DNA from 3 places in the Streptomyces sp. NPDC059008 genome. Region 2 is predicted to be linked to each of the others. Evidence: predicted binding sites of a transcription regulator. Region 2 holds the regulator's gene; each other region holds the start of a gene.
The links. The regulator HrcA, encoded in region 2, represses chaperone genes, less so after heat shock. The targets are predictions, from matches to a motif close to TTNGCACTCNGNNNNNCNGAGTGCNAA.

Region 1: the regulator HrcA is predicted to act here: its motif matches at 1,132-1,158, upstream of groL (chaperonin GroEL).
Region 3: the regulator HrcA is predicted to act here: its motif matches at 1,657-1,683, upstream of groES (co-chaperone GroES).

The regions. Positions count from the first base shown of each region.
Region 1 is NZ_JBHYJC010000002.1:208,710-211,952, forward strand. Features, by position in the region: gene ACFWZH_RS03855 (MoaD/ThiS family protein) at 1-197, shown strand, start outside; gene ACFWZH_RS03860 (cold-shock protein) at 684-887, shown strand; gene groL (chaperonin GroEL) at 1,322-2,944, shown strand; gene ACFWZH_RS03870 (hypothetical protein) at 3,051-3,243, opposite strand, start outside.
Region 2 is NZ_JBHYJC010000004.1:43,142-46,384, reverse strand. Features, by position in the region: gene ACFWZH_RS07945 (nitronate monooxygenase) at 1-187, opposite strand, end outside; gene dnaJ (molecular chaperone DnaJ) at 276-1,415, opposite strand; gene hrcA (heat-inducible transcriptional repressor HrcA) at 1,416-2,432, opposite strand; gene ACFWZH_RS07930 (MBL fold metallo-hydrolase) at 2,627-3,243, shown strand, end outside.
Region 3 is NZ_JBHYJC010000010.1:123,108-126,350, forward strand. Features, by position in the region: gene ACFWZH_RS15485 (FtsW/RodA/SpoVE family cell cycle protein) at 1-1,361, opposite strand, end outside; gene groES (co-chaperone GroES) at 1,832-2,140, shown strand; gene groL (chaperonin GroEL) at 2,273-3,243, shown strand, end outside.

The DNA.
Region 1 (3,243 bases), on a different contig from region 2:
TCTCCGAGGTGATCGCCGACCTGGAGAAGAACCACCAGGGCATCGCGGCTCGTGTACTGGACGACGCGGGCAAGCTGCGTCGCTTCGTGAACGTCTACGTCAACGACGACGATGTGCGCTTCGAGCAGGGCCTGGAGACGCCGACCCCGGACGGTGCGGGCGTCTCCATCATCCCGGCGGTCGCCGGCGGCTGCTGAGGAAGCACGCGCCCGGTGACTGTTGACCGGTCACCCCCGATCGGTCGACGGGTGAGCGCTAATTTGCGCCATCTCTTCACCTACTTGACCGGAATTGCCCCGTCCGTTGAAATCGGACGGGGCAATTCCGCTTAGTGAAAGGGGATACCATTGCGGTGATCTCCGTTCCGGATAACTCCGCGCACGTGCCGAACGCATAGGAAAGCGCGGAGAGTTGTGCTCAAAGTGTGTGCGGCATTTGTCGCTTACGTGCGCTATGCCCGGCCCGACTTGCCCCGGAGAAACGGGATTTCATCGCATATTGCCGATTCTCCGGCGCCAGAATTCTCGTCCGATTGACCTGTTGCGCTGGGCATCGGTGCAGATACATTCAGCGGCGGTCGACGCGTTCCGGCGCACACCCCACGGGCCATTTCGCGGGGTGAGGTCTGACCCGGGTCCGCGGAGTGCGGTCCTGCGCAAGGGCCAGTAATAGGGGAGTTAGGCATGGCTCAGGGCACCGTCAAGTGGTTCAACGCGGAGAAGGGGTACGGCTTCATCGCGGTCGACGGTGGTGCGGATGTATTCGTCCACTACAGCGCGATCCAGATGGACGGCTACCGCACCCTTGAGGAGGGCCAGCGGGTCGAGTTCGAGATCTCGCAGGGCCAGAAGGGGCCGCAGGCGGACATGGTCAGGGTGAGCGCCTGAGGCGCGGGCCGACTGCAGCGTAGAGAAGGCCCGTACCCCGTCACGGGGTACGGGCCTTCTGCCTGCCCTCCCTGCGGCGGGACCTGAGCCCCCGTCGCCTGCGCCCGCCCCCCGTCCCGCCTGCGCCCGCTCCGTGCCGCTCGCCGCCGCGTGGCGCCCCGGCGGCACCCCGCCGGGCGGCCGGCGCCCGTCCGTCGCTCACCCCTCGCCCACCCGCCGACCCTCGCCGACCCCCTCCAGGCGGCTTGCACTCGCCCTGCCCGAGTGCTAATCATTGGCGTTAGCACTCTCCGAGTGAGAGTGACAGAACTTGGATCGGGCCGGTGAGGTCCGGACGCCGGGTGGGGCAAGGAACCACACGGCGCACGGACCGTCCGTCGCGGGCACGGGTGCCGATCCGGAGAAATCCACCCCGTCCGGGAGGACCACTTCACATGGCCAAGATCATCGCGTTCGACGAGGAGGCACGGCGCGGTCTCGAGCGCGGGATGAACCAGCTCGCCGACGCCGTCAAGGTCACCCTCGGCCCCAAGGGCCGCAACGTCGTCCTCGAGAAGAAGTGGGGCGCCCCCACGATCACCAACGATGGTGTCTCCATCGCCAAGGAGATCGAGCTCGAGGACCCGTACGAGAAGATCGGCGCCGAGCTGGTCAAGGAGGTCGCGAAGAAGACGGACGACGTCGCCGGTGACGGCACGACGACCGCGACCGTCCTGGCCCAGGCCCTGGTCCGCGAGGGCCTGCGCAACGTCGCCGCCGGCGCCAACCCGATGGCCCTCAAGCGCGGTATCGAGAAGGCCGTCGAGGCCGTCTCCGCCGCCCTGCTGGAGCAGGCCAAGGACGTGGAGACCAAGGAGCAGATCGCCTCCACCGCCTCCATCTCCGCCGCCGACACCCAGATCGGCGAGCTGATCGCCGAGGCCATGGACAAGGTCGGCAAGGAAGGCGTCATCACCGTCGAGGAGTCCCAGACCTTCGGTCTGGAGCTGGAGCTCACCGAGGGTATGCGCTTCGACAAGGGCTACATCTCGGCGTACTTCGCCACCGACATGGAGCGTATGGAGGCGTCGCTCGACGACCCGTACATCCTGATCGTCAACTCCAAGATCGGCAACGTCAAGGACCTGCTGCCGCTCCTGGAGAAGGTCATGCAGTCCGGCAAGCCGCTGCTGATCATCGCCGAGGACGTCGAGGGCGAGGCCCTGTCGACCCTGGTCGTCAACAAGATCCGTGGCACCTTCAAGTCCGTCGCCGTCAAGGCCCCGGGCTTCGGTGACCGCCGCAAGGCCATGCTCGGCGACATCGCCATCCTCACCGGTGGCACCGTCATCTCCGAGGAGGTCGGCCTCAAGCTGGAGAACGCCGGTCTCGACCTGCTCGGCCGCGCCCGCAAGGTCGTCATCACCAAGGACGAGACCACCATCGTCGACGGTGCCGGCGACAGCGACCAGGTCCAGGGCCGCGTCAACCAGATCCGCGCCGAGATCGAGAACTCGGACAGCGACTACGACCGCGAGAAGCTGCAGGAGCGCCTGGCGAAGCTCGCCGGCGGTGTTGCGGTCATCAAGGCCGGTGCCGCGACCGAGGTCGAGCTCAAGGAGCGCAAGCACCGCATCGAGGACGCCGTTCGCAACGCGAAGGCGGCCGTCGAGGAGGGCATCGTCGCCGGCGGTGGCGTCGCCCTGCTCCAGGCCTCCCAGGTCTTCGAGAAGCTGGAGCTCGACGGCGACGAGGCCACCGGTGCCGCCGCTGTGAAGCTGGCCCTGGAGGCCCCGCTGAAGCAGATCTCCGTCAACGCCGGCCTCGAGGGTGGCGTCGTCGTGGAGAAGGTGCGCAACCTGACCCCGGGTCACGGCCTGAACGCCGCGACCGGCGAGTACGTCGACCTGGTCGCCGAAGGCATCATCGACCCGGCCAAGGTCACCCGCTCCGCGCTGCAGAACGCCGCCTCCATCGCGGCGCTGTTCCTCACCACCGAGGCCGTCATCGCCGACAAGCCGGAGAAGGCCGCCGCGGCCGCTCCGGGCGGCATGCCGGGCGGTGACATGGACTTCTGATCCTCCGGATCGGAACGCTGATCCCTCCCGGATCACACGTCCGCACATACGTCGGGGCGGCACCCTCCTCCCAGGGGGTGCCGCCCCGACGGCGTTCACCGGCTCCTCACCGCGAGTCCTCGGCCGCGTCGGCGTCGGCGTCGTCCGCCGCCCTCTCGGCGTCCCGGACCTTCTTCGCCATCTCTGCCATCTCCGCCTCCTCGGTGGAGGAGTCGGAGGAGTTGGAGGAGTCGGAAGACCCCTGCGACGCCGCGGACGGCGCACCGCTTCCCGCGGAGTCCCCCGAGGACGCCCGGCCG
Region 2 (3,243 bases):
GGTCGGTCAGCGACCGCAGCTGTTTGATCTCCTGGTACATGCCGTCGGCGGTCTTGTAGCCGGCGGCGAGGAAGCCGAGACCGCCGGCGCCGCAGACGGCGGCGGCCAGCTCGGGTCCGGAGCCGCCTCCCGCCATCGGCGCCTGCACGATCGGATGGCGGCAGAGATCGGTCAGTGCGGTGGACATGAGCACATCGTGTCACGGGAAACGCCGAGCCCCCGCATCAGGGGCTCGGCGCAGGTACGCGCCTGGGCGCGCCGGCTCGGGCCGTGGCCTACCGCCCGTTGAACGCGTCCTTCAGCCGCGAGAACAACCCCTGCTGCCCCGGCTGGAACTGGCCCGTGGGCCGCTCCTCGCCGCGCAGCTTGGCGAGCCGCCGCAGCAGCTCCTCCTGCTCGGGATCGAGCTTGGTCGGGGTCTGCACCTCGACATGGACGATGAGATCGCCGCGGCCGTTGCCCCGCAGATGCGTCACCCCGCGCTGGTGCAGCGGAATCGACTGCCCGGACTGGGTGCCCGGCCGCACATCGATCTCCTCCACCCCGTCCAGCGTCTCCAGCGGGCACTTCGTGCCCAGCGCCGCCGCCGTCATCGGGATGGTGACCGTGCAGTGCAGATCGTCGCCGCGCCGCTGGAAGACCGGGTGCGGCAGCTCGTGGATCTCGACGTAGAGGTCACCGGCGGGTCCGCCGCCGGGGCCGACCTCGCCCTCGCCCGCGAGCTGGATCCGGGTGCCGTTGTCGACACCGGCCGGGATCTTGACGGTCAGCGTGCGGCGGGAGCGGATCCGCCCGTCGCCCGCGCACTCGGGGCACGGCGTCGGCACGACCGTGCCGAAGCCCTGGCACTGCGGGCACGGCCGCGACGTCATGACCTGGCCGAGGAAGGACCGGGTGACCTGCGAGACCTCACCGCGGCCGCGGCACATGTCACAGGTCTGCGCCGAGGTCCCCGGCGCCGCGCCCTCACCGGTGCACGTCGTGCAGACCACGGCGGTGTCGACCTGGATGTCCTTGGTCGTACCGAAGGCCGCCTCGTTCAGCTCGACGTCGAGCCGGATCATGGCGTCCTGGCCGCGGCGGGTGCGCGAGCGCGGTCCGCGCTGCGAGGCCGTGCCGAAGAAGGCGTCCATGATGTCGGAGAAGTTGCCGAAGCCCGCGCCGAAGCCGCCCGCGCCGCCACCGGCTCCGCCCGACTGCGACAGCGGGTCCCCGCCGAGGTCGTAGACCTGCTTCTTCTGCGGATCCGACAGGACCTCGTAAGCGGCGTTGATCTCCTTGAACCGCTCCTGGGTCTTGGGGTCCGGGTTCACGTCCGGGTGCAGCTCGCGCGCCAGCCGGCGGAACGCCTTCTTGATCTCGTCCTGCGAGGCATCGCGCCGTACGCCCAGGACCGCGTAGTAATCCGTGGCCACTTACGACTCCGCCAGGATCTGTCCGACGTAACGTGCCACTGCGCGTACCGCTCCCATCGTTCCGGGGTAGTCCATGCGGGTCGGTCCGACCACGCCGAGTTTGGCGACTGCCTCGTCGCCCGAACCGTAGCCGACCGTGACGACCGATGTGGACGTCAGGCCTTCGTGGGCATTCTCATGCCCGATACGTACGGTCATGCCCGAGTCCTTGGCCTCGCCGAGGAGCTTGAGCAGCACCACATGCTCCTCAAGGGCCTCCAGCACCGGACGGATGGTCAGGGGGAAGTCGTGCCCGAAGCGCGTGAGATTGGCGGTGCCGCCGATCATCAGCCGCTCTTCGGTCTCCTCCACCAAAGTCTCCAGCAACACCGACAGCACTGTCGAGACCGTGCCGCGGTCGTCCTGTTCGAAGGACTCCGGGAGATCCTGCACCAACTGGGGCACATCCGTGAAACGGCGTCCCACGACCCGGCTGTTGAGCCGCGCCCGCAGGTCCGCCAGCGAGGTCTCGGCGAACGGCGTCTGGCAGTCGATGAGCCGCTGCTCGACCCGCCCGGTGTCCGTGATCAGTACGAGCATCAACCGGGCCGGTGCCAGTGCCAGCAGCTCGACGTGCCGGACCGTGGACCGCGTCAGCGACGGGTACTGCACGACCGCGACCTGCCGGGTCAGCTGAGCCAGCAGCCGTACCGTGCGTCCCACCACGTCGTCGAGGTCGACGGCACCGTCCAGGAAGTTCTGGATCGCCCGCCGCTCCGGGCTGGACAGCGGCTTGACGCCGGCCAGCTTGTCGACGAAGAGGCGGTAGCCCTTGTCGGTCGGGATCCGCCCCGCGCTCGTGTGCGGCTGGGCGATGAAACCCTCGTCCTCCAGGGCTGCCATGTCGTTGCGGACGGTGGCCGGGGAGACCCCCAGCTGATGCCGCTCGGTGAGCGCCTTGGAGCCGACCGGCTCCTCCGTCCCGACATAGTCCTGGACGATGGCGCGCAGCACTTCGAGCCTGCGTTCACTGAGCATCCCGCGCACCTCCAGTCCGGCCGTCCGCCGTTTCGTTACTCCTGGCACTCACGCAAGCCGAGTGCCAGACCCGGAGCCAGTGTACGGCCGGGTAGCACGGCCACGGCAAGGGCGACCTTGCGCGGCGCCCGCCCGATGACCGTGTTCGGCCGATCCGCCGGGCAACGCTATCGCGATGGAGCTAGCGTCTCGGTATGGGCACTGCTTGGGAAGAGGCCGGGTGGGAACAGCTCGGTGACGGTGTCGCCAGGCGCCGGATGCCGGGCTGGGACGAGACGATCGGCGTGATCACCGGCTCGGCCGGCGTCATGATCGTGGACACCGGTGCGAGCATCCGCGACGGCGCGGATCTGCGCCGGGCGATCCGTGGCGTGCTGGGTCGGGAAGTGACGCATGTCGCGCTCACCCATCCGCATTTCGATCATGTGCTGGGCACCGCCGCCTTCGCCGGCGTCGAGGTGTTCGGCGCGGCCGGCCTGGGCGAGCTGCTCCGGCGCGGCAAGGACGAGCTGCGGCACGACGCGATGCGCCACGGCGTCTCGCGGGACGCCGCCGCGGAGGCCGCCGATCTGCTGGTCGCCCCGCACCACCATGTGCACGGCCAGCTGACCGTCGATCTCGGCGACCGGCAGGTGCTGCTCGCCAACGTCGGTCCCGGCCACACCGCCCACGACCTGGCGGTCCTGGTGCCCGGCCGGCACGGCGCCGCCGAGATCGTCTTCTGCGGCGACCTGGTCGAGGAGTCCGGCGAACCGCAGGCCGGCCCGGACGCGCTGCCCCAGCAGTGGCCCGCTGCCCTGGACCGCCTGCT
Region 3 (3,243 bases), on a different contig from region 2:
CGGCCGGCGCCCTCCGGCTCGCGGCGGCGCTGCGCATGGTCGCTGATCCGCAGCAGCAGCGCCACCATCACCCAGTTCGCGACCAGTGACGAGCCGCCCTTGGCCAGGAACGGCAGGGCCTTGCCGGTCAGCGGGATCAGGCCGGTGACGCCGCCGGAGACGACGAAGACCTGGAGCAGCAGCGCCCCGGCGAGCCCGACCGCGAGCAGCTTGCCGAACGGGTCGCGGGCGGTCAGCGCCACCCGCAGCCCGCGCTGCGCGAGCAGCACGTACAGCATCAGCACCGCCATCACCCCGGCCAGGCCCAGCTCCTCGCCGACGGTGGTGAGGATGAAGTCGCTGTTGCCCGCGAAGCCGACCAGTTCGGGGTGGCCCTGGCCCAGGCCGGTGCCGCCGATGCCGCCGCTGCCGAAGCTGAACAGCGCCTGGCCGAGCTGGTCGGACATGTGCTCCGCGCGGCCTTCCTTGGTGAAGGCCCGCATGGGGTCCAGCCAGGCCGTGACGCGGCCGTGGACGTGCGGCTCCAGGGAGCCGACGACGGCCGCGCCGACCGTGGCCATCAGCAGGCCGCACAGCACCCAGCCGGCGCGGCCGGTGGCCATGTAGAGCATGATCACGAAGACGCCGAAGAAGATCAGCGAGGTGCCCAGGTCCCGTTCGAAGACCAGCACCAGCAGGCTGATCACCCAGATCGTGAAGATCGGCCCGAGCTGCCTTCCCGGGGGCAGCTGGACGCCCATGACGCGGCGTCCGGCCAGCGCCAGCGCATCGCGGTTGACGGTGAGGTAGCCGGCGAAGAACACCGAGATCATGATCTTCACGAACTCGCCGGGCTGCAGCGACAGCGGCCCGAGCAGGATCCAGCGCTTGGCGCCGTACATGTCGGCGCCGAAGAAGGCCGGCGCCATCAGCAGCACCAGGGCGACGGCCATCGTCAGATAGATGTAGCGCTGCAGGATGCGGTGGTCGCGCAGCACCAGCAGGATGGCGATGCAGACCGCCACCCCGATCACCGTCCACACCAGCTGGCCGCTCGCCGCCTCGGCGATCTTCAGACGCGGGGTCTGCGCGTAGGTGATGTCCAGCCGGTGCAGCAGGACCAGCCCGATCCCGGTCAGCAGGGTCGCCAGCGGCAGGATCAGCGGATCGGCGCGCGGGGCGAAGCGGCGCAGGACCAGATGCGGCACCAGCGCCACGAAGAGCATGCTGACGGCGAAGCCGGCCAGGCCGCCGGGCAGCCGGCCGGTCATCGACAGACCGGTGTAGGCGTAGCCGAAGACGGCGGTCAGGACGACGAGGGCGAGCAGCCGGGCCTCGGTCCTGCGGCGGTCCGGCGCCCGTTGAAGCGCGGCGAACGTCATGGTGCGCTCGGCGTCGCTCTCCGGCTCCCCGGCCGGCCGGGGAGCGCTGGTCAGTCCACGCACGGGTTCCTCCGCCTTCGGTGGTCAGGGCCTGCGGACCCGGTCCGGGCCGATCCACACGGCACGCCCGGGCCCGGTTCGCAGGCCCGGCAGTCGGGGAAGTAGACGAGGTGGTCCGGGGGGTGGTTGCCGGAGAACGGGAAGGTGTGTCCGATTTGGCAGGGAACCCTCCCCGGTGGCGGACCCGTTGGCCGCGGCGCGGTCAACCGGCGTAGCGGAACCCGCCCCCGGCGCGCTGGCACTCCGCTTGACCGAGTGCTAACCGCGTCATAGTCTCGGCGTTGGCACTCTCCAGTGGGGAGTGCCAAACACACAGCGACGGGCAGGTCCGGCACCCGCGACGACGGATCCACCTGGTCGCCACCTCAGACAGTTAACCCCGTGAGATCTCCGAAGGGGGAGGTCGGATCGTGACGACCGCCAGCTCCAAGGTTGCCATCAAGCCGCTTGAGGACCGCATCGTGGTCCAGCCGCTCGACGCCGAGCAGACCACGGCCTCGGGCCTGGTCATTCCGGACACCGCCAAGGAGAAGCCCCAGGAGGGCGTCGTCCTGGCCGTGGGCCCGGGCCGCATCGAGGACGGCAAGCGCGTCGAGCTCGACGTCACCGTTGGTGACGTCGTTCTCTACAGCAAGTACGGCGGCACCGAGGTGAAGTACAACAACGAGGAGTACCTCGTTCTCTCGGCCCGCGACGTGCTCGCGATCGTCGAGAAGTAAGTCACCCAGATTTGCCGTGATCTGCGCCCCTGGTTCCCGCGTCTAAACAACCCGGGGCAGGGGCGCAGTTCGTTTGACCCAGCGGTCCCCACTGCGTGCCGAGGATCGCAATGAGAGGACTTGAAGCACCCCATGGCGAAGATCCTGAAGTTCGACGAGGACGCCCGTCGCGCCCTTGAGCGCGGCGTGAACAAGCTTGCCGACACGGTGAAGGTGACGATCGGTCCGAAGGGCCGCAACGTCGTCATCGACAAGAAGTTCGGTGCCCCGACCATCACCAACGACGGTGTCACCATCGCCCGTGAGGTCGAGGTCGACGACCCGTACGAGAACCTGGGCGCCCAGCTCGTCAAGGAGGTGGCGACCAAGACCAACGACATCGCGGGTGACGGCACCACCACCGCCACCGTGCTGGCCCAGGCGCTGGTCCGCGAGGGCCTGCGCAACGTCGCCGCGGGCGCTTCCCCGGCCGCCCTGAAGAAGGGCATCGACGCCGCCGTGCAGGCCGTGTCCGAGGAGCTCCTCGCGACCGCCCGCCCGATCGACGACAAGGCCGACATCGCCGCCGTCGCCGGTCTGTCCGCGCAGGACAAGCAGGTCGGCGAGCTGATCGCCGAGGCGATGGACAAGGTCGGCAAGGACGGTGTGATCACCGTCGAGGAGTCCAACACCTTCGGTCTGGAGCTGGACTTCACCGAGGGCATGGCCTTCGACAAGGGCTACCTCTCGCCGTACATGGTCACCGACCAGGAGCGTATGGAGGCCGTCCTCGAGGACCCGTACATCCTGATCCACCAGGGCAAGATCGCCTCGATCCAGGACCTGCTGCCGCTGCTGGAGAAGGTCATCCAGGCGGGTGGCTCCAAGCCGCTGCTGATCATCGCCGAGGACGTCGAGGGCGAGGCCCTGTCGACCCTGGTCGTCAACAAGATCCGCGGCACCTTCAACGCGGTGGCCGTCAAGGCCCCCGGCTTCGGTGACCGCCGCAAGGCGATGCTCGGCGACATGGCCACCCTCACCGGTGCCACCGTCATCGCCGAGGAGGTCGGCCTCAAGCTCGACCAGGCCGGTCTGGACGTGCTGGGCTCCGCCCGCCGCGTGAC